DNA from 2 places in the Clostridium paraputrificum AGR2156 genome. Region 1 is predicted to be linked to the other one. Evidence: a T-box and tRNA genes for the amino acid it is inferred to sense, from the RefSeq annotation. Region 1 holds a T-box; the other holds one or more tRNA genes.
The links. The T-box of region 1 lies ahead of thrS (threonine--tRNA ligase). A T-box ahead of a tRNA ligase gene usually reads a tRNA of that ligase, here a tRNA-Thr.
Positions count from the first base shown of each region.

Region 2: it encodes a tRNA-Thr, which carries the amino acid that the T-box ahead of thrS (threonine--tRNA ligase) is inferred to sense. The anticodon was not compared.

Region 1 is NZ_AUJC01000008.1:138,013-154,070, forward strand. It holds gene G594_RS0109775 (ABC transporter ATP-binding protein) at 1-884, shown strand, start outside; gene G594_RS0109780 (ABC transporter permease) at 895-2,016, shown strand; gene G594_RS0109785 (ABC transporter permease) at 2,013-3,161, shown strand; gene G594_RS0109790 (protein adenylyltransferase SelO) at 3,327-4,793, shown strand; gene G594_RS0109795 (FeoA family protein) at 5,007-5,219, shown strand; gene G594_RS0109800 (FeoA family protein) at 5,242-5,463, shown strand; gene feoB (ferrous iron transport protein B) at 5,476-7,674, shown strand; gene G594_RS18745 (transcriptional repressor) at 7,678-8,145, shown strand; gene G594_RS20740 (FeoB-associated Cys-rich membrane protein) at 8,142-8,291, shown strand; gene G594_RS0109815 (hypothetical protein) at 8,412-8,858, opposite strand; gene G594_RS0109820 (hypothetical protein) at 9,108-9,914, shown strand; T-box leader at 9,967-10,197, shown strand; gene thrS (threonine--tRNA ligase) at 10,244-12,154, shown strand; gene G594_RS0109830 (DUF3892 domain-containing protein) at 12,214-12,432, shown strand; gene G594_RS0109835 (hypothetical protein) at 12,786-13,196, shown strand; gene G594_RS0109840 (phosphotransferase) at 13,227-14,231, shown strand; gene G594_RS0109845 (sugar O-acetyltransferase) at 14,269-14,820, shown strand; gene G594_RS0109850 (EFR1 family ferrodoxin) at 15,042-15,806, shown strand; gene G594_RS0109855 (hypothetical protein) at 15,921-16,058, opposite strand, start outside.
Region 2 is NZ_AUJC01000001.1:445,238-461,295, reverse strand. It holds gene atpA (F0F1 ATP synthase subunit alpha) at 1-547, shown strand, start outside; gene atpG (ATP synthase F1 subunit gamma) at 585-1,436, shown strand; gene atpD (F0F1 ATP synthase subunit beta) at 1,453-2,844, shown strand; gene atpC (ATP synthase F1 subunit epsilon) at 2,858-3,265, shown strand; gene G594_RS19500 (hypothetical protein) at 3,412-4,053, shown strand; gene murA (UDP-N-acetylglucosamine 1-carboxyvinyltransferase) at 4,075-5,328, shown strand; gene spoIID (stage II sporulation protein D) at 5,510-6,553, shown strand; gene G594_RS0102190 (M23 family metallopeptidase) at 6,702-7,406, shown strand; gene spoIIID (sporulation transcriptional regulator SpoIIID) at 7,505-7,756, shown strand; gene mreB (rod shape-determining protein MreB) at 7,845-8,879, shown strand; gene yyaC (spore protease YyaC) at 8,935-9,474, opposite strand; gene G594_RS0102170 (hypothetical protein) at 9,581-10,045, shown strand; tRNA gene G594_RS0102165 (tRNA-Tyr) at 10,211-10,295, shown strand; tRNA gene G594_RS0102160 (tRNA-Val) at 10,303-10,378, shown strand; tRNA gene G594_RS0102155 (tRNA-Thr) at 10,407-10,481, shown strand; tRNA gene G594_RS0102150 (tRNA-Tyr) at 10,485-10,569, shown strand; SAM riboswitch class I at 10,863-10,964, shown strand; gene metK (methionine adenosyltransferase) at 11,041-12,216, shown strand; gene nagA (N-acetylglucosamine-6-phosphate deacetylase) at 12,257-13,393, opposite strand; gene recD2 (SF1B family DNA helicase RecD2) at 13,497-15,719, shown strand; gene G594_RS0102130 (hypothetical protein) at 15,736-16,058, shown strand, end outside.

The DNA.
Region 1 (16,058 bases):
CCATTGATAATATTTCATTATCCATAGATGAAGGAGAGATATATGGACTTCTTGGCCCAAATGGAGCTGGTAAAAGTACAACTATTAGCACTATATGCGGCTTAGTAAGACCTTATTCAGGTGATATAAAAATAATGGGAACTAGTATTAAGAAAAATGATGTAAATATCAAACGACAAATTGGACTAGTTCCGCAAAAAATAGCTATATATGAGGATTTTACTGCTAAAGAAAATATTAGTTTCTTTGGTGAACTATATGGACTAAGGGGAAAAGAATTGAAAGAGGCAGTAGAGAAGTCATTAGAATTTGTAGGGCTTAAAGAAGTTAAGAATAAAAAGGCCAAAGAGTATTCTGGTGGAATGCTTAGAAGGTTAAATATAGCTTGTGCTATTGTTCATAATCCCAAGATAATTATTATGGATGAACCCACTGTAGGAATAGATGCTCAATCTAGAAATCATATTTTAGATTCCATTAAGAAATTAAATGAAGGGGGTACTACAATAATTTATACTTCACATTATATGGAGGAGGTAGAGTCAATATGCACCAAAATAGCTATTATAGACCATGGTAAAGTTATAGTAGAGGGAACAAAGGATGAACTAAAAAGTATAGTAGATGATAAGAAAACCCTATCTCTTACCCTTAATTCCTATGAAGAAATTAATATTGAAGAAATTAAATCTATCAAAGGAGTTTTATCAGTATATCAAAATGATAATTTAGTAACTATAAACACTTCTAAGAATGTAAATAACCTAGATAAAATAATTAATTATTTTACAAGAAATGAAATTAGTATTGGTGATATTGGATATAGAGAAGTTACCTTAGAAACAGTTTTTCTGACATTAACCGGCAGAAGCTTGAGGGAGTAGGTGAGATTTTATGTTTCATGTTATTGTTGAAGGACTTAAGTTTAATCTTAGGCAAAGAAAATGGGTGATATTTAATGCATTATTTCCAATTTTTCTTATGGTACTCCTTGGAGTAATGTTATCTAATACTAACTCTATAAATAGTGAAAATGAAGTTATTAATATATGTTACTACAATGAATCAGGAAAAGAAGAAATTATAAATGAAATAAAAGATAATGTATTCAATTATGAGGATTTTAGTATAAAAGAAGTATCATCTGTTGAAGAAGGAAAGGCTAAGGTTGAAAATGAAAGAGAAATATTTCTTTTGCTTAAGGATGAATCTATAGAAACTTATTATTCGGAGAAAAAAGTCTCAGAAGGTGCAACTGTCCTATCTTATTTAAAATCATTTAGTGATACCTATGCAAGTATAAATGAATTATATATGGTGGATGTAGATAAGGCATCTGAAATTATTAGTAGTGAAGAATTTATGAATGATAGTATAGATGTAAAGTTTATTAAAGAAGAGGATGCTCCTAATTCTTATCAGTATTATGGAATAGTTGAAGTAACTATGATGATGCTTTATGTAACATTATTTCCAATAGGATTACTTGGATTAGAAAAATCATCTGGAATAAAGGATAGAATAATTTTAACAGGATTATCTGATTTCAAATATTTTGTTGGAAGAATTATTTCAAGTTTAATTCTAAGCATAATTATAATTACACCAGGATTTCTATTTTCACTCTTTAAATTAAAGTCAAATTGGGGAGACAATCCACTCATAACTTTTATGTATTTAATAGCTGCTGCTTTAATGATGGTTACCTTAGGAACTTTTGTTGGTTACGCAGTAAAGCAAAGAGATAGAGCAGCATTGTTCTTACAAGGACTTATTATTCCAGTCTTTTCTTTCCTAGGGGGATCTTATATATCACTGCCTCTTGAAATGGACGGAATATTCAATTTAGTAACAAATATTTCTCCTTTAAGATGGTTAAATAAGGGAATATTTAAAGCTGCCTATGAAGGAAGCTTTTATTGTCTAAATGTAAGCTTAGTAATAAGTATTACAGCAACTATAATTTTATTTTGTTGTCTTTATATATGTATTAGAAGGGAGAAGAGAGAAGTATGAGAAGTGTATATGCCTTAGTAAAGAATAATTTAAAGATAATGATATTAAAGAAACCTGCGTATACAATACTAACAGTAGTTTTTCCTTTGATTATATTTCTATTTGCCCCAAAGATTATAGATCAATCTATTACTGAAATAAATGTGGGAATATGTGATGAAAGTAAATCTTTTTCTTCTAATAAATTAGATGAGTATTTGTCTGATATTGATATGATTAATCTAGTTGAAGTTAATAGCGAAGATGATTTAAAACAAAAATTTAATACTAGAGATATTTATTTAGGTATAATGATTGAGAAAAATATTGAGGAAAAAATATTAAAGGGTGATAATTCAGGTGTGATTTTATATGGGATAGAAGGGGAAAGTCTTCATGAAATCTTAGATAAAGGACTATCTATTGAATTATCCAATATGATAAATTTAGCAAAAGTAAATGATGGTGACCTTGAAAAATATAAGTTGTCAGTTGAAAGAAAAGAAAAGGAAAAGATTGAAGTTTCATATAAAGATTTAAATGATGTAAAAAAGGACCATAGTGTAAGTCAAAGCTTAATAGGATTTATAATCATGTTTGCTTTTTATAGAGCTATGAGTGGATCGGGATTAATTAGCGAAGATAAGGAACAAAATATGTATACACGAATTCTTACGACTAGTGTAAGGCCATGGCAATATTATTTAAGCAATATTATTAGTACAACCATTTTGCTATCTATTTTATTTACAATAAGTGTTATAGAAATAAATTTTGTTTCAACCATAGAAATTGGAGTTAGTAACCTTATGCTTATAGTAATATTACTAATATTAGGAATAGTTTCAGTATCTGTAGGAACATTTTGTATGACCATAACTAATGATAGAGATTTATCAAGCATAATAAGTAACTTTGTTACAATATCATTTCTAGCACTGGGTGGGTGCTTTGTGCCTTTATCCTACTTAAGTGGTACAATAAATAAAATATCATATTTTACGCCTATAAGATGGGCAATGGAAGCTATTAATAATGCACAGCAAGGAGCAGATATAGGTGTAATTGTAATGAATTTATTAGTGTTGAGTTTATTTGGAGTTGTATTCTTTATTATTTCAGTTTATTGTATAAATAAGCGTGATAAGGTGGACAATGTAAGATAGATATTTAGCTGTAATTTTTAGGATTCAAGAATATAAAATAACAGAATTCAATTAGAGCTGTTGAGAAATATTTTTCAACAGCTTTTATTTTATAAACATATAAAATATAAATGTGTAAAAACTAACAATGAATTGTAATAAAACTATAAAAACAAAGGAGAAAAGATGGATAGAATTTTAAAAGATAAGACAATAAAGCTAGAAAATACATATATTAAATTACCAAGTAAATTTTTCACAACTCAATATCCTGAAAAGGTAAGAGAACCAAAGGTTGTTGCGCTAAATAAAACATTAGCCAAAAGCATAGGAATAGATGTAAGCTTCCTGGAAAGTGAAGAGGGAGCAAATTTTTTAAGTGGTAATAAAATTTTAGATGGGTCAACACCAATTGCGCAAGCCTATGCAGGACATCAGTTTGGATACTTTACTATTTTAGGTGATGGAAGAGCAGTACTTCTTGGGGAATACTTAACAAAAGATGGAGAAAGAGTAGATATACAGCTTAAAGGATCAGGTAGAACTCTTTATTCTAGAGGTGGAGATGGAAAGGCATCCTTAGGGCCAATGCTTAGAGAATACATCATAAGTGAAGGAATGTATGCTTTAGGGATACCAACTACCAGAAGTTTGGCTGTATTAACAACAGGAGAAGATATTTTTAGAGAGGATTTCTTACCTGGAGCAATACTGACAAGAATTGCAAAAAGTCATATACGTGTAGGAACATTTGAGTATGCTGCAAGACTTGGAGATAAAAAATATTTGAAGGAATTAGCAGATTATACTTTAAAGAGACATTTTGATGGCAATTATAATGGGAACCCTTATGAATATCTTTTAAATCAAGTTGTAAAAAAGCAAGCTGAATTAATTTCAAAGTGGCAACTTGTGGGGTTTATTCATGGAGTGATGAATACAGACAATATGTCTATAGCAGGAGAAACTATTGATTATGGTCCTTGTGCTTTTATGGATATATATGATCCAAGTACTGTATTTAGTTCAATAGATTTAAATGGTAGATATGCCTATGAAAATCAGCCTAGAATTGGTGGGTGGAATCTAGCAAGGTTTGCAGAAGCTATGTTACCATTATTAGATGATGATAAGGATAAAGCAATTGAGGTAGCAAATGGATCTTTAGATAAATATAACCAATTATATTTAAATAATTGGTATTTAGGCATGAGAAAAAAGCTTGGGCTATTTAATGAAGAGGAAGTAGATAAGGATTTAATAGAAGGGCTTCTAAGTATAATGCTAAAATATAAAGCAGACTATACAAATACTTTCTATAACTTAACTATTGGAAAGTTTACTAGCATGGATATTTTCTATATGGATGAGTTTAAAAGGTGGTATACTTTATGGAGTGAAAGATTAAGTAGACAAGAACAATCCAAAGATGAAGTCAAAAAACTTATGGAAGAAAATAATCCAACTGTAATACCAAGAAATCATAGGGTAGAGGAAGCACTAGAAGCAGCAGTAAATAGAAATGACTATAGTGTAATGGAAAATCTTATAGCAGTTTTAAAAAATCCATATGATTACTTAAGTGTTAATGAAGAATATACAAAGTTGCCTAAAAATATAGATAAAGGATATAAAACCTACTGTGGTACATAAAATAGTATAGAAGATTGATAAATTAAGGATGGAAATAGTTAAGAGACACCTGTTAAATTACAGGTGTCTTATTATTTTGAGCAAAAAATACTTATCTTTTATGTTATTGATAAATTTTATCAATAACATTATTGATTAGAAATTTTTTCTAGTATATACTAATTAATGAAAAGACAATGAGAATCATATTCAACTGAAAGAGGGGGATTAGTTATGTCATTATCAATGATGTCTGTTGGTGAAAGTGGAAGAATTATTGAGTTTAGAGGAAAAGATAGTATGAAGCGTCATCTTCAAGATCTTGGTTTTATAAAAGGAGAAAAAATTGAAGTTGTTGGAGAGAATCAAAGTGGTTTAATTCTTTTAGTTAAAGGCGTAAAAATTGCTTTGAATCGTGGACTTGCTTCACTTATAGTGGTTAATTAAGTTTTGAAAGGAGTTTTTGATTATGACTTTAAAAGAATTAAAACCAGGTGAATCTGGTACAGTCAAGTCAATTGGGGAAAAGGGAGTTATGAGAAGAAGACTTATGGATATGGGAGTAACTCCAGGTGTTAGTATAAAAGTAATTAAGATTGCACCATTAGGTGATCCTATAGAAGTTAATATAAGGGGATATGCGCTTAGTTTAAGAAAAAGTGATGCTGAACAAATTATAGTAATCAAATAAGGGGGAGATTAAATGTCATTAAGAATTGCACTGGCAGGTAATCCTAACTGTGGTAAGACTACTCTTTTTAATGAGTTAACAGGTTCAAAACAACATGTAGGAAACTGGCCAGGAGTTACAGTTGATAAAAAAGAAGGTAAGTATAAAAAGGATAATACTATAGAAATTGTAGATTTACCTGGAACATATTCCTTATCACCATATTCTGCTGAAGAGATAATAGCAAGAGATTATATTGTTGTTAATAAACCAGATGTGGTAATAGATATAGTAGATGGTACTAATATAGAAAGAAATCTTTATCTTTCACTTCAAATTTTAGAAACTAGAGTTCCAACTGTTATAGCTATAAATATGATGGATGAAGTTGAATCAAATGGGGATAAGATAGATACTAATAAGCTATCAAAATATCTAGGGGTGCCTGTAGTTCCAATAATAGCTAGAAGCGGAAAAGGTATTAGTGAATTAATGAATGTAGCTACTAAAGTAGGAAAAGAGAAGAATGTTTTGGAAAGTTTAGCTATTTTTGATAATAATATACTTGAAGCTAGAGATAAAATTAAAGATATAATATTTTGTGAAAATGAACTAGAAAAAGAATGGAGAGCTTTAAAATTAGTTGAAGGGGATGAAATTGTAACAGCTCTTTTAAGTGAAGAAGAAAAATCTAAAGTACTTAAAGTTGTAGAAGTAGCGGAAAATAATGCTGATGGGGATACTGAAGCTAAAATAGCAGACCTAAGGTACCAATATATAGGTAAGATAGTTAGAGTATCTGTTAAGAAGGGAGAAAGAAAAGTTAAAGAAACTAAATCAGATAAAATAGATAGGGTTCTTACTAATAGAGTTTTGGCCTTACCCATATTTGCAGTAGTTATGTACTTGCTATTTGCTTGTACTTTCAGTGAAAATTTTTTATTTATTAAAGGATTTCCAAGCCCAGGTGTATGGTTAGCAGGCTTAGTAGAAAAAGTATGGGAAATCTTTAGTAATTTAATTGAAGGACTTATAGTAAATTCATCTCCATGGGTTCATTCGTTAGTTATGGATGGGATTTTAAATGGTATTGGTGCAGTAATTGGATTTATACCATTAGTATTGGTGTTATATATACTTATTTCATTTCTTGAAGATAGTGGTTATATGGCTAGAGTAGCCTTTGTTATGGATAGAATTTTTCGTAGATTTGGTTTGTCCGGGCGTTCATTTATTCCTTTACTTATGGGATTTGGTTGTGGGGTACCAGCGATAATGGCAACTAGAACTTTAGATTCAGAAAAAGACAGAAAAATTACCACTATTATAACAGGTTTTATGCCATGTGGTGCTAAATTACCTATATTTGCAATGTTTGTTTCAATATTCTTTAAAGATGGAAATAAGACTTTAGTAACCTATTCTATATATATGTTAAGTATTGCTATAGCAATTATTGTTTCTTTATTATTAAATAAGTTCGTTTATAAATCAGAAGTATCTAATTTTGTAATGGAATTACCTCAATATAGAATTCCTACTGCTAAATCTATAGGTATTCACGGATGGGAGAAAGTAAAGGGTTTTGCAGTAAAGGCAGGTACAGTAATTTTTATTTCTACTATTTTAATTTGGGGACTTTCAAACTTTAATATAAATTCATTTAATGGTGTGAATAAAGAAAATAATGAAAATGGAAGTATAATTTGCGATATGGAAGAAAGTTTTCTAGCATCTGCTGGTAATATAATTGCTCCAGTATTTAGACCTTTAGGATTTGGAGAGTGGAAACCAGCAGTAGGTGTAGTTACTGGATGGGTTGCTAAAGAAAATGTTGTTGTTACATTTGCACAATTGTATGATGATGATGTAACTGATGAATACTTAAAAGAGTTTTTTAGTAAGTATACACAGGTGGAACTTGAGGAGTTTGGCTTTGAAGATGGTATATATGATTCTGAAGCAGCAAGAAGTATATATTCTGAAGGAATTTTGTTTGAAGGAGAAGATGAAAATGCACTTTCATCTATGAAAGAAGACATTTCATCTAAAGGAGCAGCTTATGCATATATGGCATTTAATCTATTATGTATGCCATGCTTTGCAGCAGTTGGTGCCATGAAGAGAGAGTTGAAGTCTTGGAAGTTAACAGGTATGGCTATTAGTGTTCAAATGGTGACAGCCTATATTGTAGCATTATTAATAAATATATTTGGAAGCTTAGTAGGTTAGAGAATGAATAGAAAAGAGAGTGATTACTTACTAGTTAAAAAGGTTAACATAGAGAAGGAAGCTATCTTTTTAAAATTAAGAGAAAATGGTTTTAGAATTACTAATCAGAGAAAACTTATAATTGATACTATTTTCAATAAAGAATGTACAAGCTGTAAAGAAATATATTGGGAGGCATCTAAGAAGGATTCATCCATAGGAATAGCAACTGTATATAGAATAATAAAAAGTCTTGAAGAAATAGGAGTTATAAATAGAAAGAATCTTTATAAAATATCAAGTGAAGAAATTGATATTTTAAATGGTGAAGGTATTGTAGTTCTTAAGAATAAAAAAACATTTAAACTTTCTGAGGAAGATTGGAAAAGGATAATTAGAATAGGTCTTTATGAGGCAGAGGGTTTAAATATTAATGATATTGACTCCATAGTTATAAAGAGAGTTAATGATGAAGAGGAGGATATAATGTGATTGATTTTATTGTTGTTGTCAGTGTATTAATTTTAGTTGTGTTATCCATGGTGTATAGGCATAAATCAAAAAAGTCTGGTAAATCTTCCTGTGGTTGTAGTTGTGAAAACTGCAAATCATCTTGTAGTAATTTAAAATATAAATAACTCTAAAAAACCTAGTCGTACTCTGACTAGGTTTTTATTACGAGGTATGTAAAAGATGTTATCATCACTGTTCCACTAATTACAGTAGATAATTAGTGGAACAAAAATAATATTGTTAGATTATAAACTTTGACCTAAACAGTTTGTATCATCAGCTATATCTCTAACATCGTCTTGTAAGTCACAAATATCGCTTTGAATAGATCTTAAGATATTCTTTATTCTATTACTTACGCAGCAACGACTTTCAAATAAAACATCATCTAGATTATTAAAGCATTGATTTAAGCAGTTAATAGCATTATTAGTATTTCTTAATTGATTTTCAAAAGCTCTTAATGCTCTTTCTGTTCTCTCATCCATTGGACTATTATCAAATCTTCTTCCGCAGCAAAGACGTCTGTCATCACGATCTCTATCCCTATCACGATCTCTATTACAATCTCTATCACGATCTCTATTACATTCACATTCGCTACTTAAGAAAGAAGTATTGTTATAAAAATTATCTCTATAGTTACGGTAAGCTTCTGCTATTTCAGAATAATTATTATTATTTTCACACATAGTAAATCCACCTTTTCATCTTTTTGTTATTTATTTTCTATCCATTCGTATAATTTATCTTATGTAGATGATAGGTAAATGGTGATAAAAAAATAAAAAGTATACAATATTATTTTTTTGTAGATGTCTTTTTACTTTAAACCAGTATTTATATGTATTTAAAGTTATAGATATTATATTTATAGACAAATATTATAAAAATTAGGTATACTAAGGAAGAAGCAATAAAGATGAACAGGGGGAGCACTAATGAGTATAGGGAAGGTGCAAGAAAAAATAAGAAGTTTAAATGATATAAGAAATAATCCGAAGGAATATCTTGATAAATGTGATGAAATAATTAGACTATTAATAGATTCTAATGAAATATATACTTTAGTTAGTAAGGATTCTAGTGAAGAGTTCATAGAAAGCGGCAGAGGTGATATAAGATACGGTATCCATGAAAATATACCTACAATGTGGCTTTTTTCTGAAGAGAAGATAGCTAAGGAATATGCTGATTATTATAATTTAAAGCTTAAGGGTGAATATTTAATTAAAAAAATACCATTTGAAGAACTTTCGTTAGAGTCTTATAGAGCTATGTTTTCAGGGATTGGGAAGATTATTGTAGACGAAGGAAGAGAATATTTAGCATGTAGTTTGTATGATTTGGTAAATCAATGTTTAATAAAAAATGGACAAGATCCTATACTAGAAAGAAAAGAGTATCTTGTTATGAATATACTAAATAGCATTAAGTATTGTAATACAAAGTTGTGGGTAGTACCAAAGGAAGGAACAACTTTTAATGATATAATATTTAATAAATTTGTTCCTGCAATAGAAGGAGGCTCTGTAAGATTTTTTATAAACAAGAATGAAAGTAGTACTTATTCAAAGAAATTAGGACATACTAATGGTATTTCTATAGATTTAGATATGAGTAGTTTTAATATTATCATCGAGAGTTTATTAAAAAGTGAAGCTAAGGGAGTAAAATTTATTATAAATAGGATAGAATCAGATATAACTATAGAAAAGTTAAATTCTTTATTAAGCAAGATGAATTAGACAGTATTGACAAAATATTATCAATGGAATATAATACAAAGCAAACAAAATAGTATAGGCTATGATAGGGAAAAGTATTATAGAATGCAATTTTAAGAGAGAAAATGTCATTGGCTGTAAGCATTTTTAAATATGACTATAAGAAAAACTACCCAGGAGCTATGATTCAGTAACTTATTAAAAGCGAAATGTCATCGGTGAAGATCGATAAAACGTAAGAGAAGAATTGAATTTTTTAATTCAATTTGGGTGGAACCACGGATAATTAGCATTCGTCCCAAGTAGGGATGAGTGCTTTTTTTATATTAAATTTAAGAGGAGGTAGAAAAATGAGTATTAAAGTAAAGTTAAATGATGGGTCTATAAGAGAAATAGAAGAAAACTTAACTATTTTAGACCTAGCAAAAAGCATTAATAGGAATCTTGCCAAAAAGGCAATTGTAGGTGAAGTAAATAAGACCTTAGTAGATTTAAATTATATGCTAAAAGACAATGATGAGGTAAATATTTTAACAGCTGATAATGATAAAGCAATTGAGGTTATTAGACATTCTACCTCCCATATAATGGCACAAGCAGTAAAGAGGTTGTATAAGGATGCAAAACTAGCAATAGGTCCATCAATAGAAAATGGTTTTTACTATGATTTTGATATTGATGAGCCTTTAATTATTGAAGATTTACAAAAGATAGAAAATGAAATGAATAATATAATTAATGAAAATTTACAATTTGAAAGGTTTGAGGTTTCAAGAGAAGAAGCTCTTAAGATTATGGAGGCAAACAATGAATCTTATAAAATAGAACTTATTAATGACTTACCTCAAGGAGAAAAAATATCTCTTTATAGACAAGGAGAATATGTAGACCTTTGTAGAGGGCCACACATACCTTCAACTAAATATGTAAAAGCTTATAAGTTAACAAGTGTTAATGGTGCATATTGGAGGGGAAATGAAAAGAATAAAATGCTTCAAAGAATTTATGGAGTAGCATTTAAAAATAAAGAATTATTAGATAAGCATTTAGCTAATATTGAAGAAGCTAAAAAAAGAGATCATAGAAAACTAGGTAAGGAATTGAAGTTGTTTACTTTTGTTCCAGAAGGACCAGGCTTCCCTTTTTTCCTTCCAAAGGGTGTAGTTTTAAAAAATACTCTTATAGAATTTTGGAGAGAGCTTCACAGATTGGCAGGATATGTTGAAGTTGAAACACCTATTATGTTAAATAAGCAGTTATGGGAAACTTCAGGACATTGGTATCATTACAAAGAAAATATGTATACTTCAATGATAGATGAAGAAGAATTTGCACTTAAGCCAATGAATTGTCCAGGTGGAATGTTAATTTACAAATCTGAAGCACATTCTTATAGAGATTTTCCAATTAGGGTTGGTGAGCTTGGAAGAGTTCACAGACATGAACTTTCAGGAGCATTACATGGTCTTATGAGAGTAAGAGCCTTTACACAGGATGACGCTCATATATTTATGTTACCTAATCAAATAAAGTCTGAAATCAAGGGAGTAGTAAAGCTTATAGACCAAGTATACTCTAAATTTGGTTTTAGCTATAAGGTTGAGTTATCTACAAGACCAGAGGATTCTATGGGTAGTGATGAAGAATGGAATTTAGCAGAAAATTCATTAAAGGGAGCATTAGAAGAGCTAAATCTAGACTATATAATAAACGAAGGTGATGGGGCTTTTTATGGTCCTAAAATTGACTTCCATTTAGAAGATAGTCTAGGAAGAACATGGCAATGTGGAACAATACAGCTAGATTTCCAACTTCCACAAAGATTTAGTTTAGATTATATAGGTCAAGATGGAGAAAAGCATAGACCTATTGTAATTCATAGAGTTATTTTTGGAAGTATTGAAAGATTTATAGGAATTTTAATTGAGCATTTTGCAGGAAAGTTCCCAACTTGGCTTGCTCCAGTTCAAGTTAAAGTATTACCTATATCAAATAAGTTTGAAGAATATTCAAATAAAGTAAGGGATGCATTAAATGAAGCTGGAATAAGAGTTGAGTTGGATGGTAGAGATGAAAAGATAGGTTATAAAATAAGGGAAGCAAGAAATGAAAGAGTACCATACATGATTATAATAGGTGAAAAGGAAGAAAGCTTAAATAAGATATCCCTTCGTAGTAGAAAAAATGGTGATGAGGGAATAGTCAATTTAGATGAATTAATTTTAAGGATAAATGAGGAAGTAGAAAATAAATCTTTATAAGTTAAAAATTAAGAAATATTTTTTGTGAAATTGCAAATGCTATTCTTGAGGTGATATATATGGCAAATAGAATAGTTGAAACAGTAAAAAAAAGCGGCGAAATTTCAGATTATGTTTTAAGCAATGGTGAAACTATTTCAAAAGAAGTAGGAGTAGAAAGAGCTAAAAATGGAGAAATTGAAGGAGTTATCATAGCTCATTCAAGAAAAGGTGAAGAATATTTAAGAACTAAGCCTGATGGAGAAGAAGGCAACAATCTTTCTTCAATGAATAAATAATAAAAGAAATACTCTGCAAATAATTGCAGAGTATTTTTAATTATCTTTTTTGTTATTATTGTCCTCTTTTAAGTTGTTTATTGCATTTACTATTGCAGCTGTGCAAGCAAGCCATAGTAGTACAAATACATATTACAACTATTATCAAAATATCTTCATAAAATGAAGGAAAAGAAATTAAGAAGAAAAGAGACAAAAAGAAAGCAATTAAACCATATACTAAAGTTCTCATGAATTTACCCTTTATATATAGTTATATTTTACCATGTAATAATAAAAATGGATAATATTAAATTGTTATAATATGAGTTATGGTGTAAAATTAAATTATAATTTAGTTTTAGAGGAAGATTATGATTAATAGGAAGTATCTTTCAATAAAGAACAATAAGGATATAGAAAAATTAATGGAGAAATATAATTATTTTCATGATAGTTGTATAAATGAGATAAGTTATGAAAGTGGGGCATATGTTAATGAAGATTTAAGTATGAACTCAATTAATAATAAGAGAATTTTAAAGGTAGTTTTTCAAAGGCAAGAAAATCCAAGAAATTTAGAAATTAAGTTTAATAAATTAGTTAAATTAAATCTTACTCCTGAATCAGAAGATTGTGATTCTATAATTTTTGGGGCAACCATGGAAATTAAAGATGGAAACATATATTGGATAAATGAAGAAAATGTTCCTATTGATAGAATAGATAACTATAGGAATTATACTTTTGTTATAGCTAAAGAGGGAGAGTACAGATTTTATTAATATAAAAGAAAAGGTTTAGAGGTGGGGGAAATGGTTAAGAAACCATGGAATATAAATGAGGTAAAGCGGATTTTACACATATTTTATAATATTAAATCACTTGATATTGAAGAGATTATTCCTTTAAAATCAGGTGCTTCTTCTGAGTGTTTTCATGTCATAACAAATAATGGTGAATATATATTAAAAGATATAGAAATGGATTTTATGAATCATCCAGACATAGAACCCCTCGTTAATAATGAATTGTCCTTAATAGGAATACCTGTATCAAAGTTTTATGTAACTTGTGATGGGTTTTATGTAGGAAAATATAATGGACATACCTTTCATCTTCAAAGCTTTATAGAAGGAGATATATTAAAAGTAAATACTGCTCCAAAGTGGTTTATGAAGGAGAGTGCTAAAATACTTGGTGAAATTCATAATGGATTAATGGATTTGCATTCTTTAGATAAAGGCATTTCTAAGGGATTTTTCATGGTGGTGAATCCTAAATCTGCTTTAGAATCCTATAAAAAATCTTTAAAAATAGCCAAGGAAAGAAATGAAGTAGTTGCAATTGAGGATTTATCTTATAGAATAAAGCTTTTGGATAAGTTGAAAAATGTAGATTTAGATATGGATAAGTTTACCTATAAAAATACTCACGGTGATTATTTTATAAGTCAAATCATATGTAAGGATAATAAGATTAATGGAGTAATAGATTTTACTTCTGCTTGTATTCATCCAGCTTGTTATGAGTTAATAAGGTCATATTCTTATGCAGATCCTAAATGCATAAATGGAGAAATAGATATAAAGAATCTTAAAGAATATGTTAACGAATACTTAGAGGTAAGTGATTTAAGTGACTATGATATAAAAATGATGCCTTATCTTTATTTTTACCAACTTGGTGTAAGTGATTATTATAAGAATTATTTCAATTCTAATAATAACAATAAAGATGCACTATTTCACTATGCTCATTGGTCTACAGAATTATGTAGATGGTTTGAAAATAATATAGAGAGTATCTTTTTAGGTTGATATAATATTAAACTTTAGATAAAAGGAGATAAGAACTATGACAGAAAGAGAAAAAATGATTGAAGGGGAAATTTATAATCCTGCTGATGAAGAATTAAAAGACTTAAGATTTAATGCAAGAATACTAACAGAGGAGTATAACAAAACTTCTATTAGAGACAAGGAAAAAAGAAATGAACTATTAAAAAAATTATTTGGATCAACAGGTGAAAATATTTATATTGAACCTAATTTTAATTGCGATTATGGATGTAATATACATGTAGGAGAGAATTTTTATGCAAATTATAATTGTGTATTCTTAGATGTTTGTGAAATAAGAATTGGAGATAATTGCTTTGTAGCTCCACAGGTTGGAATATATACAGCAACTCATCCTCTAAATGCTAAGGAAAGAATTGGTGGAAAAGAGTTTGGGAAGCCTGTAACAATAGGAGACAACTGTTGGATAGGAGGTAGCGCAACGATAGTTCCAGGAGTTACGTTAGGAAATAATGTTGTAGTTGCTGCTGGTGCTGTAGTTACTAAGAGTTTTGGCGACAATGTCGTAATTGGTGGGAATCCAGCTAAAATCATAAAGGAATTATAAAAGCTACGGAAAGTTTAATCTTTCCATAGCTTTTTAATATTTCAAAAATAATTTTAAAATATAGAATATATTAAGGATATAAAAGTAAAATATTTAGGATTTAAATCAATAAAAATACTTTTAAGCAGGTATAAGAAAAAAAATATGGTATAATTATACATGTACATATTTATATATTTATATGTTTATTTCTTTTTTTATGTATTGGTAGGTGAATAATAATGATAGGGGTATATTTTAGTGGAACAGGAAATACAAGATACTGTCTTGAAAAATTTTTAAGTGAGTACCAGGGGGAAGAGAAGAGTTTTTCTATTGAAGATCCGAATGTAATAAAAATTATTAGACAAAATAAAGATATTGCATTTGCGTATCCAATATATTTTAGTAATTTGCCCAAGATAGTTAGAGATTTTATAGAAATAAACCAGAAAGAGTTTAATGGGAAAAATATTTTTATTATATCAACCATGGGATTATTTAGTGGTGATGGAGCAGGATGTTCAGCCCGTTTATTAAAAAAATATGGAGCCAATATACTAGGTGGGATACATTTAAGGATGCCTGATTGTATTGGTGATGAAAAGGTATTGAAAAAGTCCTTAGAAGAAAATAAAGCTATAGTAAAAAAGACTGAAGAAAAGATAAAAGAATGTGCTAATAAATTTAAAACTGGAGAGCCTTTAAGGGAAGGATTAGGTTTTATATATCATATAGTTGGATTATTTGGTCAGAGATTATGGTTTTATAATAAGACTAGGAGTTATACAGATAAGTTTAAAATAAAAAGTGAAAGATGTGTTGGCTGTGGTAAATGTGCTGCAGTATGTCCAATGAACAATATTGAAATAGATAATGATAAAGCTAGGGGGAAAGACAAGTGTACAATGTGTTACCGTTGCTTTAGTAATTGTCCAAAGCAAGCAATTACAATTTTAGGAAAAGAAGTTCAAGAGCAATGTAAGATTGAAAAATATATAAAATAAGAAATTATGTAATCATATTCAATAACCATTAGGATTGGTACAAGATGGATAGTTCTGTTATTTATTAAAAGGGATTTAGCTTACTTTTTTTGCTAAATCCCTTTTTTAATAAGTTTAGTAAAGCCCCATTAGAATTATAAAGCATAGAATACTAAGAATTACTGTTATAGTAATAAAACAATTCTTTATCATATTTATATTATAGGCATTCTTAGATTTTAAATATAAATTAATATCTTCTATATCTAAATT
Region 2 (16,058 bases), on a different contig from region 1:
AGGGGATGTTACAGCATATATTCCAACTAATGTAATTTCAATTACAGATGGTCAAATTTTCTTAGAATCAGATTTATTTAATCAAGGTCAAAGACCAGCAGTAAATGCAGGTATTTCTGTATCAAGAGTTGGTGGTAATGCTCAAATTAAAGCAATGAAGCAAGTTTCAGGTACTTTAAGATTAGAATTGGCGCAATATAGAGAACTTGCAGCATTCTCTCAATTTGGATCGGATTTAGATAGAGATGCTAAGAGAAGGCTTGAAAAAGGTAAGAGATTAATTGAAGTATTAAAGCAAGATCAGTACGAACCAATGGCTGTTGAAAAGCAAATTGTTATTTTATATGCAACAGTTAATGACTTCCTTTCAGATATAAAAGTTAGTGATATAAGAAAGTTTGAGAAAAGTTTCTTAGAATATATGGATACTCATCAAAGAGAATTATTAAAGAAAATAGTAACAGAAAAAGTTTTAACTGATGAAATAAAGAAAACATTAGAAGAAACAATCGTTGAATATAAAAAGATATTTTTACAAGAGGCATAGCTTTTAAAAGCTATGCAATTCTTTAGGAGGTGGAATAATGGGAGCAGCTGGACTTATAGAGATAAAGAGAAGATTAAAGTCCGTAGAAAGTACCAAGAAAATAACAAATGCAATGGGACTTGTTGCCACTTCTAAATTAAGAAAATGTAGAAAAGAGTTATCTATAAATGAGCAATATCTAGAAATAGCTGAAAAAACCATGAAGTCTTTAGCAAGAATATCAGAAGAAAAACTTACTACTTCATATTTTGATGGAAATGATGGTAATTATAAGCTTTATATAATAATCACTTCTGATACTGGATTATGTGCTGGATACAATAATAATGTAGTTGCTTTTTTAGATAGCTTAATCAAGGATGATAAGGATAATTGCAAAATAATTAGTGTAGGTAGTAAGGGAATATCTTATTTAAGAAGGAACGGATTAGAAACTATAGATGAATATGTTGATATCCCTGATATACCAACTATAAAAGAAGTTAAATTAGTTTATGAAAAAGCTTTAAAGCTTTTTGTTTCAGCTGAAGTTTCAGAGGTTAATGTTGTATATACAGAATTTATATCTCCTATAAAACAAGAAGTTAAGAGCGAAAAACTATTGCCTGTTGAAAGAGCAGTAGGAGAGGTAGGAGAACAAATAGTAGAACCTGATTTAAAAACTGTTCTTACAGATTCTTTAGATATATATCTAAAAGGAAAGCTAAGGGCTTTAATGTTAAGTGCAAAATGCAGTGAACAAAGTGCTAGAATGCAAGCTATGGATGGAGCAACAAGCAATGCAAATGATATAATTCAAGAACTTAATATAAGATATAATAGAATTAGACAAAGCATGATTACTCAAGAAATTTCAGAAATAGTTGGAGGAGCAGAAGCACAAAAATAGTAAGGAGGTATATTAGATGCCTGGCAAGATAGGAAAAGTGGTTCAAGTAATAGGACCAGTAGTTGATATAAAGTTTAATTCAGACTCTCTTCCTAATTTATATAATGCTATTCATATAAATATGGGAGAAGATGTATTAGTAGCTGAAGTTGAGCAACATATGGGAGATGATATAGTAAGAGCCATAGCAATGGAAGCTACTGAAGGACTAAGAAGAGGTATGGAAGCTGTAGATACTGGTAGACCAATAGCAGTTCCAGTTGGTGAAGAAGTACTAGGAAGACTATTTAATGTTTTAGGAAAAACTATGGATAATGCTGGAGATGTAAATGCAAAAGAAGAATATCCAATCCACAGACCAGCTCCTAGCTTCAAAGATCAATCAGTTGAACCAGAAATGTTTGAAACAGGAATAAAGGTTATTGACTTACTAGCTCCTTATCAAAAAGGTGGAAAAATAGGTCTTTTTGGTGGAGCAGGTGTAGGAAAAACTGTTCTTATTCAAGAGCTTATTAATAATATAGCTAAAGAACATGGTGGATTATCTGTATTCACAGGTGTTGGTGAAAGATCAAGAGAAGGTAATGATTTATACCATGAAATGAAGGATTCAGGGGTTATAGAAAAGACTGCATTAGTGTTTGGTCAAATGAATGAACCACCTGGAGCAAGAATGAGAGTAGCTTTAACAGGACTTACAATGGCTGAATATTTTAGAGATAAAGGCCAAGATGTACTGTTATTTATAGATAATATATTTAGATTTACACAAGCGGGTTCAGAAGTATCAGCTTTATTAGGAAGAATACCATCAGCTGTTGGATATCAACCAACTCTTGCAACTGAAATGGGTGCTCTTCAAGAAAGAATTACATCTACTACTAATGGGTCTATAACATCAGTTCAAGCAGTATATGTTCCAGCAGATGACCTTACTGACCCAGCACCAGCTACTACTTTTGCTCACTTAGATGCAACAACAGTTTTATCAAGAAGTATTTCAGAATTAGGTATTTACCCAGCTGTTGATCCATTAGAATCATCTTCAAGAATTCTAGATCCGAGAGTTGTTGGTAAAGAGCATTATGAAGTGGCAATGGATGTAAAGAATATACTTGAAAGATATAAGGAATTACAAGATATAATTGCTATTTTAGGTGTGGATGAATTATCAGATGAAGATAAAGCAGTAGTTTCAAGAGCAAGAAGAATTCAAAGATTCTTATCACAACCATTTACAGTAGCAGAACAATTTACGGGAATGACAGGTAAGTATGTTCCAATAAAAGAAACTGTAAGAGGGTTTAAGGAAATTTTAGATGGAAAATATGATGATATACCAGAATCAGCATTCTTATTTGTTGGTACTATAGAAGAAGCTCTTGAAAAAGCTAAAACATTAGGATAAGAGGTGGAGGAAAATGGCCAAAACCTTTATATTAAAAATTTTAACTCCTAGTAAGATGGTTGTAAACGAAGAGGTAGAAAAAGTATTTGTAAATACAATTAATGGTATGGTTGAGTTTCTACCTAATCATGCACCTATTATAATGAGTACAGTACCAAGTGTTACTGTGTTTTATGATAAAGTAGGAAATAAGAAAGAGCTATTTACATCTAGAGGAGTAATTAATTTAAGCAATAATGAAATAATGTTTTGTAGTGATGCAGCAGAATTAGTTGAAGATATTGATTTAGCTAGAGCAGAAGAAGCAAAAGGAAGAGCTGAAGAAAGATTAAAAGATTCATCTAAGTTTGATGTTGCAAGAGCACAGGCAGCATTAATTAGAGCAAATATAAGAATAGGTTTAAAAAAGCATTCAATTTAATGAATGCTTTTTTTTATGTAAAAAATTATATTTTTTTGACAATCTTTCACAAAAAAATACGACTTTTATATACTAATAGTAAATAAAGTAATTGTATAAAAAATGGAATAAATGACCATAATTATGAAGGAAAGGTGGGGGTATATGTGAAGGTTAGAGTATGCCTTGTATTAAGTTTCCTTTTTTCTGTTATTTTTATTAGTGCTTTTCCTATAGTTAGTTGGTCATGTAATGATTTTTATTCTATTGAAAAATTAATAAAAGAAGAAAGTACCTTTGTAGAAAGTGGCGTGAAGATAGAATATGAAAGCAATATTTCACTAGAAGATACTTTAAGTTTAATACAAAAGAAAATAAAAAAGCATTATAGTTCAAGTGTTTCTGAAATAACTAATGATGGTATTTCTATAAAGTGCAATAATATAGAAATAAATATTATTGTTTATGAAAATAAGGGAAAAACATTAGTAGATGCGGTAATAACTAATTTTAGTAAAGACAAAAAGTTATTAAATTTAATACAAGATTTATCACAATTACAAGTTAATACTTCAAGTAAACCTAGATATTTTAAATATATAAAGGGAAAAATAAATAATACAGAAGAAGGATTAGATATTATTAATAAAGTACAAAACATAAAAGACATAAATGCCCTAGATATCCATAATGGTTATGTTGGAACAGCTAAATTACAAGATGGAGAAAGGGTCAATTTTGCAGTAAGTAACTACGATAAAGGGACTTACTTAGTTATTGGTACACCAATAATTTTTTCAACATACTAATAAGTCATTATGGAGGAGAATATGGAAAAGATAGTAGTTAAAGGTGGAAAGAAACTAAGTGGTGAGGTAAACATAAGCGCAGCGAAGAATTCGGTTTTGCCTATAATTGCAGCAACAATTCTTTCAAAAGAGAATATTGAATTAGAAAATATACCTATGCTAGAAGACGTTTTGGTTATATGTAACCTACTTAGTGGTTTAAATTGCGATTTAGAAATAATGGATGAAAAGATAAAAATAAATACAAGTAAATTGATTCCTGTTGATGCTAATAGTGAATTAATAAGGAAAATGAGAGCTTCATTTCTAATAATGGGTCCTATGTTAGCAAGGTTTGGTTATTGCAAATTATCACTTCCAGGAGGATGCAATATAGGTAGTAGACCTATTGATCTTCATTTGAAAGGCTTTAAAGCCTTAGGAGCTGAAATAAATATTGGACATGGATATGTAGAAGCTAAGGTAGATAGATTAAAAGGAAATAGAATTTATTTAGATTTCCCTTCAGTTGGAGCAACTGAGAATATAATTATGGCTGCTGTATTAGCAGAAGGAACAACTATAATTGAAAATGCTGCAGAAGAACCTGAAATATGGGATTTAGCAGAATTTTTAAACTCAATGGGAGCTAATATAGTCGGTGCTGGTACAGGAAAGATTACAATAGAAGGTGTAGATCATTTAGGTGGCATTAAATATAAACCAATATATGATAGAATTGAAGCTGGCACATTTATGATAAGTGCTGCAATAACAAACAGTAGAATTAAAATTAATGGTATAAATGGAGAACATTTAAGACCATTAATAGAAAAGTTAAAAGAGTGTGGAATTAACTTTGAAGAATTAGGAGAATCTGTAATAGTTGATGGAACAGGTCCTAAGAAGCCTGTAGATATTAAAACTTTACCTTATCCAGGGTTCCCTACAGATATGCAACCTCAAATGATGAGCTTGCTATGCTTAATTGAGGGGTCTAGCATAGTAACAGAAACTATATTTGAGAATAGATTTATGCATGTAGCAGAGCTTACTAGAATGGGAGCTAAAATAAAAATAGATGGTAGAACAGCTTTTATTGAAGGTGTTAACAAACTAACTGGATGTGAGGTTAAAGCTACAGACTTAAGAGCAGGAGCTGCTATGATATTGGTTGGATTAGTAGCTGAAGGAACAACAGAAATAGGAGATATTTATCATATAGATAGAGGTTATCAAGATATTGAAAAGAAATTCAGAGGTCTTGGAGCTGATATTGAAAGAATTAAGTATTAAAAAGGAATTATAATTTTTTTATAAAGAAGCTATATCGTTAAGATGTAGCTTCTTTTATGCAAAAATATATAAATATATATTCTTATGTATATATTAGAAAATAATAAAGCTTATTGAGAGTAGTGATAAGTAAAATTATGTAAGCATATAATTAAAGGAAATTATTTTTTAGGAGGGAGAAATGAATTATAATGGTGCGAAAAATGAATTTAAAGTTATTTCTTATATAAGCATATTTATAATTTCCTTTACAATAATAATTTGTAGTATATTCATTGCATCTCCATTTAAACGTACAAGCTCTTTTGAACTTAGCGATGATACTATAAAGTATGTTAAAGATGAAGGGGTAATAGTTAAGGGCGATGATAAAGTAAAGGTATATAATACTATCACAGGAAAGGTAGAAGAAATAAGTTTAGAAGATTATATAGTTGGAGTAGTAGCTGCAGAAATGCCTGCAGAATTTAATGAAGAGGCAATAAAGGCTCAATCTATAGCAGCTAGAACTTTTTATTTTTCTAAGAGAATTTCTCCTTGTAAATCAGCTAAAGAGCATGGAGCAGAAATTTGTTCATCAACTCACTGTCAGGCATATATGAGTAAGGATGAAAGAATGCAGAAGTGGGAAAGTGCGAAAGCAGAAACTTATTGGGAGAAGATTGTTAGCTCTGTTAAAGCTACAGAGGGTGAGGTTATGATATATGGCGATGAGATAGTTAAGTATCCTCAATTCTTTGCTATAAGTGGAGGTAAGACAGAGGATTCCTTAGAAGTGTTCTCAGGAGATATTCCTTATTTAAAATCAGTAGATAGTTCTTGGGATGAAGATGCTACAAAATATAGTACAACAAAGGAAATTGGATTTGATGAATTTGTAAATACAATAAATAAAACATATAAGGATTCTGGAGTTACAAAAACAAATTTAAAAGATAAGGTAAAGATAGAGTCTAGAACTAATGCGGAGTATGTAAAAAGTATAGCATTAGGAGAAAAAACAATTTCGGGAATTGATTTTAGAAAATTATTTGATCTTAGGTCATCAAATTTTACAATAGAGTATGGTAATGATGTGGTTAAAATTAATTGTAAAGGCTATGGGCATGGAGTTGGAATGAGCCAATGGGGAGCAAACTTTATGGGCAAGGACGGAAAGAATTATAAAGATATATTAAAACATTATTATTCAGGAATAGAAATTGAAAAAATAGTATATAAATAGCGATTAAAAACTTTTAATAAGGTAAGGATATAAGATAAGTCAAAGGCTTATTTTATATCCTTATTTTTTTAAAATAAAAATAAATAAAATATGGATAATATGTATTATTTTATACAAAAAGGAAACAATAGAAAAAGGAGGTGTTTATATGGACAAAAATAATTTACAAAAGGTAAAAGATTTTTTTAGGAAGGAGGGTTTTTACGTAGTACTTTTCCTATGTTTGTGTATTATCACAACACTTGGAACTGTATATTTTAAGAAATCACGTAATTTACAAACAGATCCTAAAAAAGAAGAGAATAATAAAGAAATTTCGTTGAATGTTGATGATAAAGATGTAAGTAATAACATGCAAAATGCAGAAAGAGTGGAGAGTACAACTAATAAGAATACCGAAAAGACTACTGCTGTATCAAATACTACGGAAGTGAAATTTGTTAATCCAATCTCAGGAACTTTAATTAGAGAGTTTAAGACAACTCCTCAAATTATTGATGATGAAGGAAATCAACGTGTTTTATCTGGAGTAAATATTAAATCTAAGATAGGTTCGGAAGTAAAAGCAGCAGCAGAAGGTGTTGTAGAAACAGTAGGTGTTGGCGATGTTGAAGAAGGAACAAGAGTTGTTATCAAGCATGCTAATGGATTAAAGACTGTTTATGCTAATCTTGATCCTAAAGTTAATGTTAAGGCTGGAGATAAGGTAACATCAAGCACTGTTATCGGTAAAGTTGGAAATACTGTAAAGATATTTGGAGATAAGTTTGGTGAATTTTTAAATATACAAGTAATAAATTCACAAGGAAAACAAGTAGATCCATTAAAGTATTTTTCATATAAGCTAAAGTAATTTGTTAGAAATAATATTAATCAGTCATTCCTTGAAAAAGGAATGACTGGTCAATAATTAAAAAGAATAAAGAAATAAAAAATGAAGGAGGTAGCATTTTGAAAGACTATATTGAAGAAAGAGTTCTTGAGGTAGCACAATATATAATTGATTCAAAAGCTACTATTAGGAAAACTGCTAAAGTTTTTGGAGTAAGTAAAAGTACAATTCATAAAGATATGACAGAGAGATTACCAAAAATAAATCCAATTATTGCAGAAAAAACTCATAGTATTTTAGAACTTAATAAAGCAGAAAGACATATTAGAGGCGGAAAAGCCACTAAATTAAAGTATAAAGCTATTGAATGATAGGAATATTCCATATATAATAAAGAATAGGCAGAATTTTGAAGAAATTGTTATCTAAATGTAATTTTTATATATGGGAGTGAAAAAAATGTGGTTTTGGAGATCAGGGGTAGAGCTGGGAATAGACTTAGGTACAGCTACTGTGCTTGTTTATGAAAAAGGTAAAGGTATTATATTAAAAGAACCATCAGTTGTTGCTATAAACAAAATTAATAATAAGGTATTGGCTGTTGGGGAAGAAGCAAGAAAGATGATTGGAAGAACACCAGGAAATATAGTAGCAGTTCGTCCATTAAGAGACGGGGTTATTTCTGATTATGATGTAACTGAAAAAATGTTAAAGGCATTTATAGTTAAAGCTGTTGGTAAGAAAAATATGGTTGCTCCTAAGGTAATGGTTTGCATTCCTTCACAGGCTACAGAAGTAGAGAGAAGAGCCGTAATAGATGCAGCAAGAAATTCCGGAGCAAAGAGAGTTAATCTGATAGAAGAGCCTTTAGCAGCAGCAATTGGTGCAGGATTAGATATAACAAAGCCAAATGGATCAATGGTAGTTGATATTGGTGGGGGGACATGTGATATAGCTATAATTTCTCTTGGTGGTATCGTTGTTAAATCATCAATAAAGAGTGCTGGAGATAAATTTGATGAAGCTATCATAAAGTATGTAAGAAGTAAACATAAAATTATGATAGGAGAAAAGACTGCAGAAGAATTAAAGGTTACAATAGGTTCAGCCTTTAAAGGGGGCAGAAATTTAACTTCAAGTATGAAGGGTAGAAATTTAGTTACTGGTTTACCAGATGAGGTAGAAATAACAACTGAAGAAATTCGACAAGCATTACAAGAACCTGTTACTTTAATAGTAGAGGCTGTAAAAGCAGTGTTAGAAAAAACTCCTCCAGAATTAGCGGCAGATATTATAGAAAAGGGAATCCTTTTAACTGGTGGAGGTGCTTTATTAGACGGATTAGACAAGCTTATTGAATTTGAAACTGGAGTAAGTGCTATAGTTGCAGCTGACTCAGTTGAATGTGTTGCAGAAGGAACTGGAAAGGTTCTTGCTTATTTTGATAAGTTGGATAATAACTTGAATAATCAAGAAGTAATTTTAATAGAGTAACATAAAAAGTGAGAAGCTTTATAGAGTTTCTCACTTTTTATATATAAGAAAATTATTATGTTTTTAAATTTATTCCTTTGTTTAAATAATATGCATGTATAATTCCTCTTGAAATAACTTTGGCCATATCTAGAACTAGAGATAAGCGAATAGATCTAGAAGAAAAGAAGTCAGCATTATCACTTGAGTCTATTATACCTATTATAGAGGCCATACCTACATCAGGAAGTGTCTTTCCTACTCCTTTTCCAGGATGTATAGCATAGTCTCTAGTATGAATTTCACCTATTGATTTATTTTCACCTAAACAAGCATCAATACCGATTATGCAAGCATCAGGGTGTAATTTATTTATCTCTTCCAATCGTTTATCTATATTTAAAGCATGAATGGGATTTGATATAGTACCATAGATTGGTAAAGGAAAGAGATTCTCTTCTAATATAGTACCAACTAAAGGTCCTAAACAATCTCCAATACATTTATCAGTTCCTATACAAACTATAGCTGTATTATCCTTTATAAAATCTTTTATTCCTTCTGCAATTTCATAATAAGCAAGTGCAGATCTATAATGAACCTTCCTTTTATTCAAGCCATAACACCCCCTTCAATAATATATGAGTGGGAGTTAATAAATAGTATATAAGAATAAAAAAATGCTAAGTGGCAATAAATCAAATATGAAGGGAGTGAAAAAAATGAAAAAAGTTTTTGTTGGATTAGTAATTTTTTTGGCAAGTTTTATTACTATATATACTATTTTTATATGGGAACCAAAGTCAGTAGCAGATATTGTGAACTTAGGTGGAGTTACAAATGAAGATGTTAAAAGTGAAAATGATGAAAAAGAAGTGGAGAGCAAGAAAAAAGAGGAAAGTAAAGAAGTATCTGTTGATGTAAATCCTATATTAAAGGTAAGTGTAGAGGATATATATAATGAAATGCCTAGGAAAGATTATGAAGAACTAAAAAAGGTTATTACAACAATGTCAACAAGTGATATAGGTATGATAGAAGATGCTATAAATAGTGAAGATAAGGAAAGTGGAATTACAAATGCTATATCAGTTTTAAAGACTAGATTAAGTAGCGAGGATTATGAGAAAATAAAGAGTATATTATCTCCATATGTAAATTTTAATAATATCAAAGAAAATGTGTAGAAAAAACGGATGTAATATTAAATGAGAGTAAAACCGATAGATGTAGAGTAAATTAAGGATAATCTTGATATATGCATTCATTTGAGAGTTGAAATATAAGAGCATAGAATATATACTAACTATTGTTGATTCGGTGCTTACAGCATTTGAAGAAAACTAAAAATTGGAGGAGTTCCCGAGTGGCCAAAGGGGGCAGACTGTAAATCTGTTGCGATTCGCTTCGATGGTTCGAATCCGTCCTCCTCCACCATTTAAATGGGCGCATAGCTCAGCTGGGAGAGCACCTGCCTTACAAGCAGGGGGTCACAGGTTCGATCCCTGTTGTGCCCACCATTTAAAACTTAAAAAATAAATATAATATGCTGGCATGGCTCAACGGTAGAGCAGCTGACTTGTAATCAGCAGGTTGTAGGTTCGATTCCTATTGCCAGCTCCAAATGGAGGAGTTCCCGAGTGGCCAAAGGGGGCAGACTGTAAATCTGTTGCGATTCGCTTCGATGGTTCGAATCCGTCCTCCTCCACCATTTAAAAGCAAGTTTACTTGCTTTTTTTAATGTCTATAAAAGTATAAAATTCTAATAGTATGAGAGGGGTGGATATTTATTTCCGTGTGACTTGGAGTTTTGTGACGGAACAAGTAAAATAAATATCTACTCCACATTTTTTATTCCTTAAAAGTTGATAATGTGTATTAAGTTAATAAAATCTGTGGATAGAAAAAAAGCTTCTGTGGATAAAAGTTGAAATTATATAATAAATACTATTGAGTTTAAAAAAATAATATGTTACAATAAGTTTGCAAAAATTAAATAAAAAACTCTTATCAAGAGAGGTGGAGGGAAAGGGCCCGATGAAACCCGGCAACCTGTTATATTACAAGGTGCCAATTCCTGTAGATTTTTTATCTACGAGATGAGAGAGATTATATAGTAAAGTCTCTTCTTATCGAAGGGTTTTTTTATTGCCTAAAAACATTTGGAAGGAGAAGACAAATTATGAAAAGATTATTTACATCAGAGTCAGTAACAGAAGGACATCCAGATAAAATATGTGATCAAATATCTGATGCAGTGTTAGATGCGATTTTATCAAAGGATCCAAATGCAAGAGTAGCATGTGAAACATGTACAACAACAGGATTAGTAATGGTAATGGGGGAAATAACAACAAATTGTTATGTTGACATTCCTAAAGTTGTTAGAGAAACAATAAGAGAAATAGGTTATGATAGAGCTAAGTATGGATTTGACTGTGATACATGTGCAGTTATGACTACTATAGATGAACAATCAGCTGATATAGCAATGGGAGTAGATGAAGCTTTAGAATCTAAAAAGGGTGATAAGGATGATGTTGAAGCAGTAGGTGCTGGAGACCAAGGTATGATGTTTGGTTTTGCAACAAATGAAACTCCAGAATTTATGCCACTACCAATAGCTATGGCTCACAGACTTTCTAGAAGACTTACTGAAGTTAGAAAGAATGGAACACTAGATTATTTAAGACCAGATGGTAAAACACAAGTAACAGTTGAATATGAAAATAACACAGCTAAGAGAATAGATGCAATAGTTATTTCTACTCAACATGGTGAAGAAGTTACTTTAGAACAAATAGAAAAAGATTTAATGGAATACGTAATAAGAGAAGTGGTTCCAGCTGAATTATTAGATGAAAACACTAAATATTATATAAATCCTACTGGAAGATTCGTTGTAGGGGGGCCTCAAGGAGATTCGGGATTAACAGGAAGAAAGATAATAGTTGATACTTATGGAGGAATGGGAAGACACGGTGGTGGAGCATTCTCAGGAAAAGATCCAACAAAGGTTGATAGATCAGCAGCGTATGCAGCAAGATGGGTTGCTAAAAACTTAGTAGCCGCTGGCCTTGCAGATAAGCTTGAAATACAATTAGCTTATGCTATAGGTGTTGCAAAGCCAGTATCAATAGAAGTTGAGACATTTGGAACTGGAAAAGTTGATGAAGAAACTATAATTAATATAGTTGAAAAGGTATTTGACTTAAGACCAGGTGCAATAATTAAAGAGTTAGATTTAAGAAGACCAATCTATAAGCAAACTGCTGCTTATGGACATTTTGGAAGAACAGACTTAAATCTTCCATGGGAACAATTAAACAAGGTTGAAGAAATTAAAAAATTATTATAGAAAAAAGACTTATTGCAATAATTTGCAATAAGTCTTTTTATTATTTATTATAAACTTTTTTTCCCTTAACGAAAACTTTTTGAATTTCTATATCTTCATTAAATAATATAAGGTCAGCATCATAACCTTCTTTTATCAAACCTTTATGATCTTCAACATGACAGTGTTTTGCACCATTGTAAGTAGCCATTCTTACAACTTCATTTAAAGGATAATTTGAGTTGCTATATATATTCTTAACAGCTTTATCAAGAGTAAGAACAGAACCAGCTAAAGTTCCATCTAATAATCTTGCAGCACCATTTTTAACTATAACATCTTGACCACCTAAAGAATATTGGCCATCTGGCATACCACAAGCTTCCATAGCATCACTAACTAATAAAACTTTATCAGTTCCCTTTTGCTTATAGGCTGTTCTTAAAGCAGGGTAAGAAATATGGATACCATCAGAAATTGTTTCTGTAGTTATATCAGTATCGAATGTAGCACCTACAACACCTGGTTCTCTATGAGTAAAAGGAGTCATTGCGTTGTAAAGGTGAGTTGAGTGGCATGCACCACATTTTATTCCCTCTATAGCTTCATCATAAGTAGCTTTTGTGTGCCCCATAGATACTGTAACACCATTGTCAGAAAGATACTTTATTAATTCTTTTGCACCTTCAACTTCAGGAGCCATTGTGATAGATACAACAGCATCACCATAGTCACCAACTATTTTGTTATAGTTTTCTACTGATGGCGCAAGTAAGAAGTTTGGATTTTGAGCACCAATTGCTTTTGGGCTTATGAAAGGTCCTTCTAAGTGAGCTCCTAATACATTAGCACCTTCAGTTCCTTCTTCTTTAAGCTTTTTAATAACTTTCATAGATTTTCTGATATCTTCAGCAGCAACTGTCATTGTAGTTGGTGTAAAAGATGTTGTACCATGTTCAACTATTGTTTTTGCAATTGTATTTATAGATTCAACAGTACCATCCATGGTATCGCAACCACCAGCACCGTGAATATGAACATCAATAAATCCTGGTGAAAGGTATAAACCTTCAGCATCTATAACTTCTGTATCGTTAACGTTAGAAGGGTTAATTTCTTTAATCTTTCCGTTTTCAATTAGTACAGAACCTTTTTCAATTTTGTCTAAATAAATAATATTACAATTTTTTATTAGCATTAAAACACCTCCATCAATTTTTAGAAACTTTATAATCCTATGATATAATTATAATATATATAGTCAAGAATAAAAATAAGTTTATTGGATATGGAGAGATAATATGGAAGTCTTAGAAGGCTTTGTTGAAGTAATACTTTTTAAAAGTGGTGATACAGGATATGTAGTATCTAAAATTAATATAGAGAATAAGCCTATAACAGCTGTAGGAACAATTCCTTACTTAAGAGAAGGTCAACATGTAAAGTTAACTGGTACTTGGATAATGCATAAACAATTTGGTAAACAGTTTAGTATTAGTAAATGTGAAGAGATTATGCCAACTACAATAGATGGTTTAGAGAAGTATTTATCATCTGGAATAATTAGAGGAATTGGTCCTGTTACAGCAAAAAAAATCATTGACCATTTTGGTGAAGAGGCCATGGATATATTAGATAATAATATTGAAAGAATAAAAGAGATTGATGGTATTGGAGAAAAGAAATTTAGCATTATCTATGAATCATATTTAGAACAACATGATTTAAAAGATATAATGATATATTTTCAAGGCTTTGGCATAACTCATGGGCAGTGTTTAAAAATATATAAAAGATTTGGACCTAATGCTAAAGAAATTGTTCAGAAGGACCCCTATATTCTTTGTAGAGAAATAAAAGGAATAGGTTTTGCTACAGCAGATAGAATTGGGTCAATGATAGGAATAAATAGAGAGTCTGATTCTAGAATAAAGAGTGGAATAGACTTCGTAATAAATAGATTCTGTGCTGCTGGAAATACATATATGCCTAAGAATAAGGTTATAGAAGAAACTAAAGAACTTTTATTGGTTAAGGAAGAACTAATAGAAGGAAATATATATAATGCATTTTTAGAGAAAAAGCTAATAGTACAAAAAATAAATGATATAGAATGTGTATTTATACCTATATTTTATTATAGTGAATTAGGTATAACAGAAAGAATAGCAAGGTTATCAATTCAAAACTATCAAACTATAAATACAGATATAGAATTTGAAATTTCTTTGTTTGAAAAGAAAAGTGGTATTAACTTTGCAGACTCTCAGAAGGAAGCTATTATTGGAGCTTTTACTGATGGAATAGAAATAATAACTGGAGGTCCAGGAACAGGTAAAACAACAATTATAAAAAGCATAATTGAAATTTATGAAAATGAGGGAATGAAAGTACTTTTAGCAGCCCCAACAGGAAGAGCGGCTAAGAGAATGACTGAATCAACTGGAAGAGAAGCAAAAACCATACATAGATTATTAGATATAGGGGCTGGGGATGAGGATACACCTTTAGATGATGAATCAGATGAACCCTTAGATGGAGATGTAGTAATAATAGATGAAGCTTCTATGATAGATATATTTTTAATGCACAGCTTATTAAAATCCATAAGAGTTGGAACAAGGCTTATTATAGTGGGAGACGTTGATCAATTACCATCAGTAGGGCCTGGAAATGTATTAAAGGATTTAATAAATAGTGGTTTAATCAAGGTTGTTAGATTAAAAGAAATATTTAGACAGGGAGCCGAGAGTTTAATTATCACTAATGCACATAGAATAAATAATGGAGAGATGCCATATTTGAATCAAAAGAATAAAGATTTTTATTTTTTAAAGGAAGAGAATATAGATAATATACTTTCTGTTACTTTAGACTTAGTTAATAGGAGATTGCCAAACTTCAATAAGTCATGGGATAGAAGAAGAGATATTCAAGTTTTAAGTCCTATGAAAAAAGGAGTTTTAGGAATAATAAATTTGAATGAAAAAATACAAGAAATATTAAATCCACCCTCAAAGGATAAAAAAGAGAAAAAGATAAAGAATCTTGTTCTTAGAGAAGGGGATAAGGTTATGCAAACTAAGAATAATTACTTAATAAAGTGGACTTCTATAAGTGACAAGGGAGATCTTGATGGTGAAGGTGTATTTAATGGAGATATGGGATTTATTCAAAGTATTGATAACGAAAGAGGAAGTATTACAGTAATATTTGATGACGAAAAAAAGGTAATATACGATGCTGAAAATATTGATGAATTAGAATTGGCTTATGCAATTACAATACATAAAAGTCAAGGAAGTGAATTTAAGGTTGTAATTATTCCATCATTTATGGGATCACCTTTCTTGATGAATAGAAATTTAATATATACTGGAATAACCAGAGCAAAGGATCTAGTAACAGTGGTTGGATATCCAAGGGCACTTCAATACATGGTTACAAACACTAATAGTACTGAGAGATATTCATCACTAGAGAACAGAATAAAAGATTTACTTAATAGTGATGTAATAGAATAAAAAAAGAGAGGGTAATATGGTTATATTTAATAAAAATATATCAGAAGAGATAGTAGATATTTCTAGAAGAATATATAGTTGGTATAAAAGTGGTATAAAAACTTTATCTATAAGTACATGTCCTTTTAATACAAATACAATTTTTGTAGATATAGTAAGCTATTTTATTTCCATGAGAAAGAAAGTTTTATATATATCAGATGAAGGGTATCAAGAAAAGAAACTATTAGATGGATTAAGTAATAAGTATAAACATATGACTTATTGTAAATTAGAAAGTGGTCTTGGAGAATGCGATATTAACTTTGTAAAGTATAAACATATAAAGGATATAGAAGG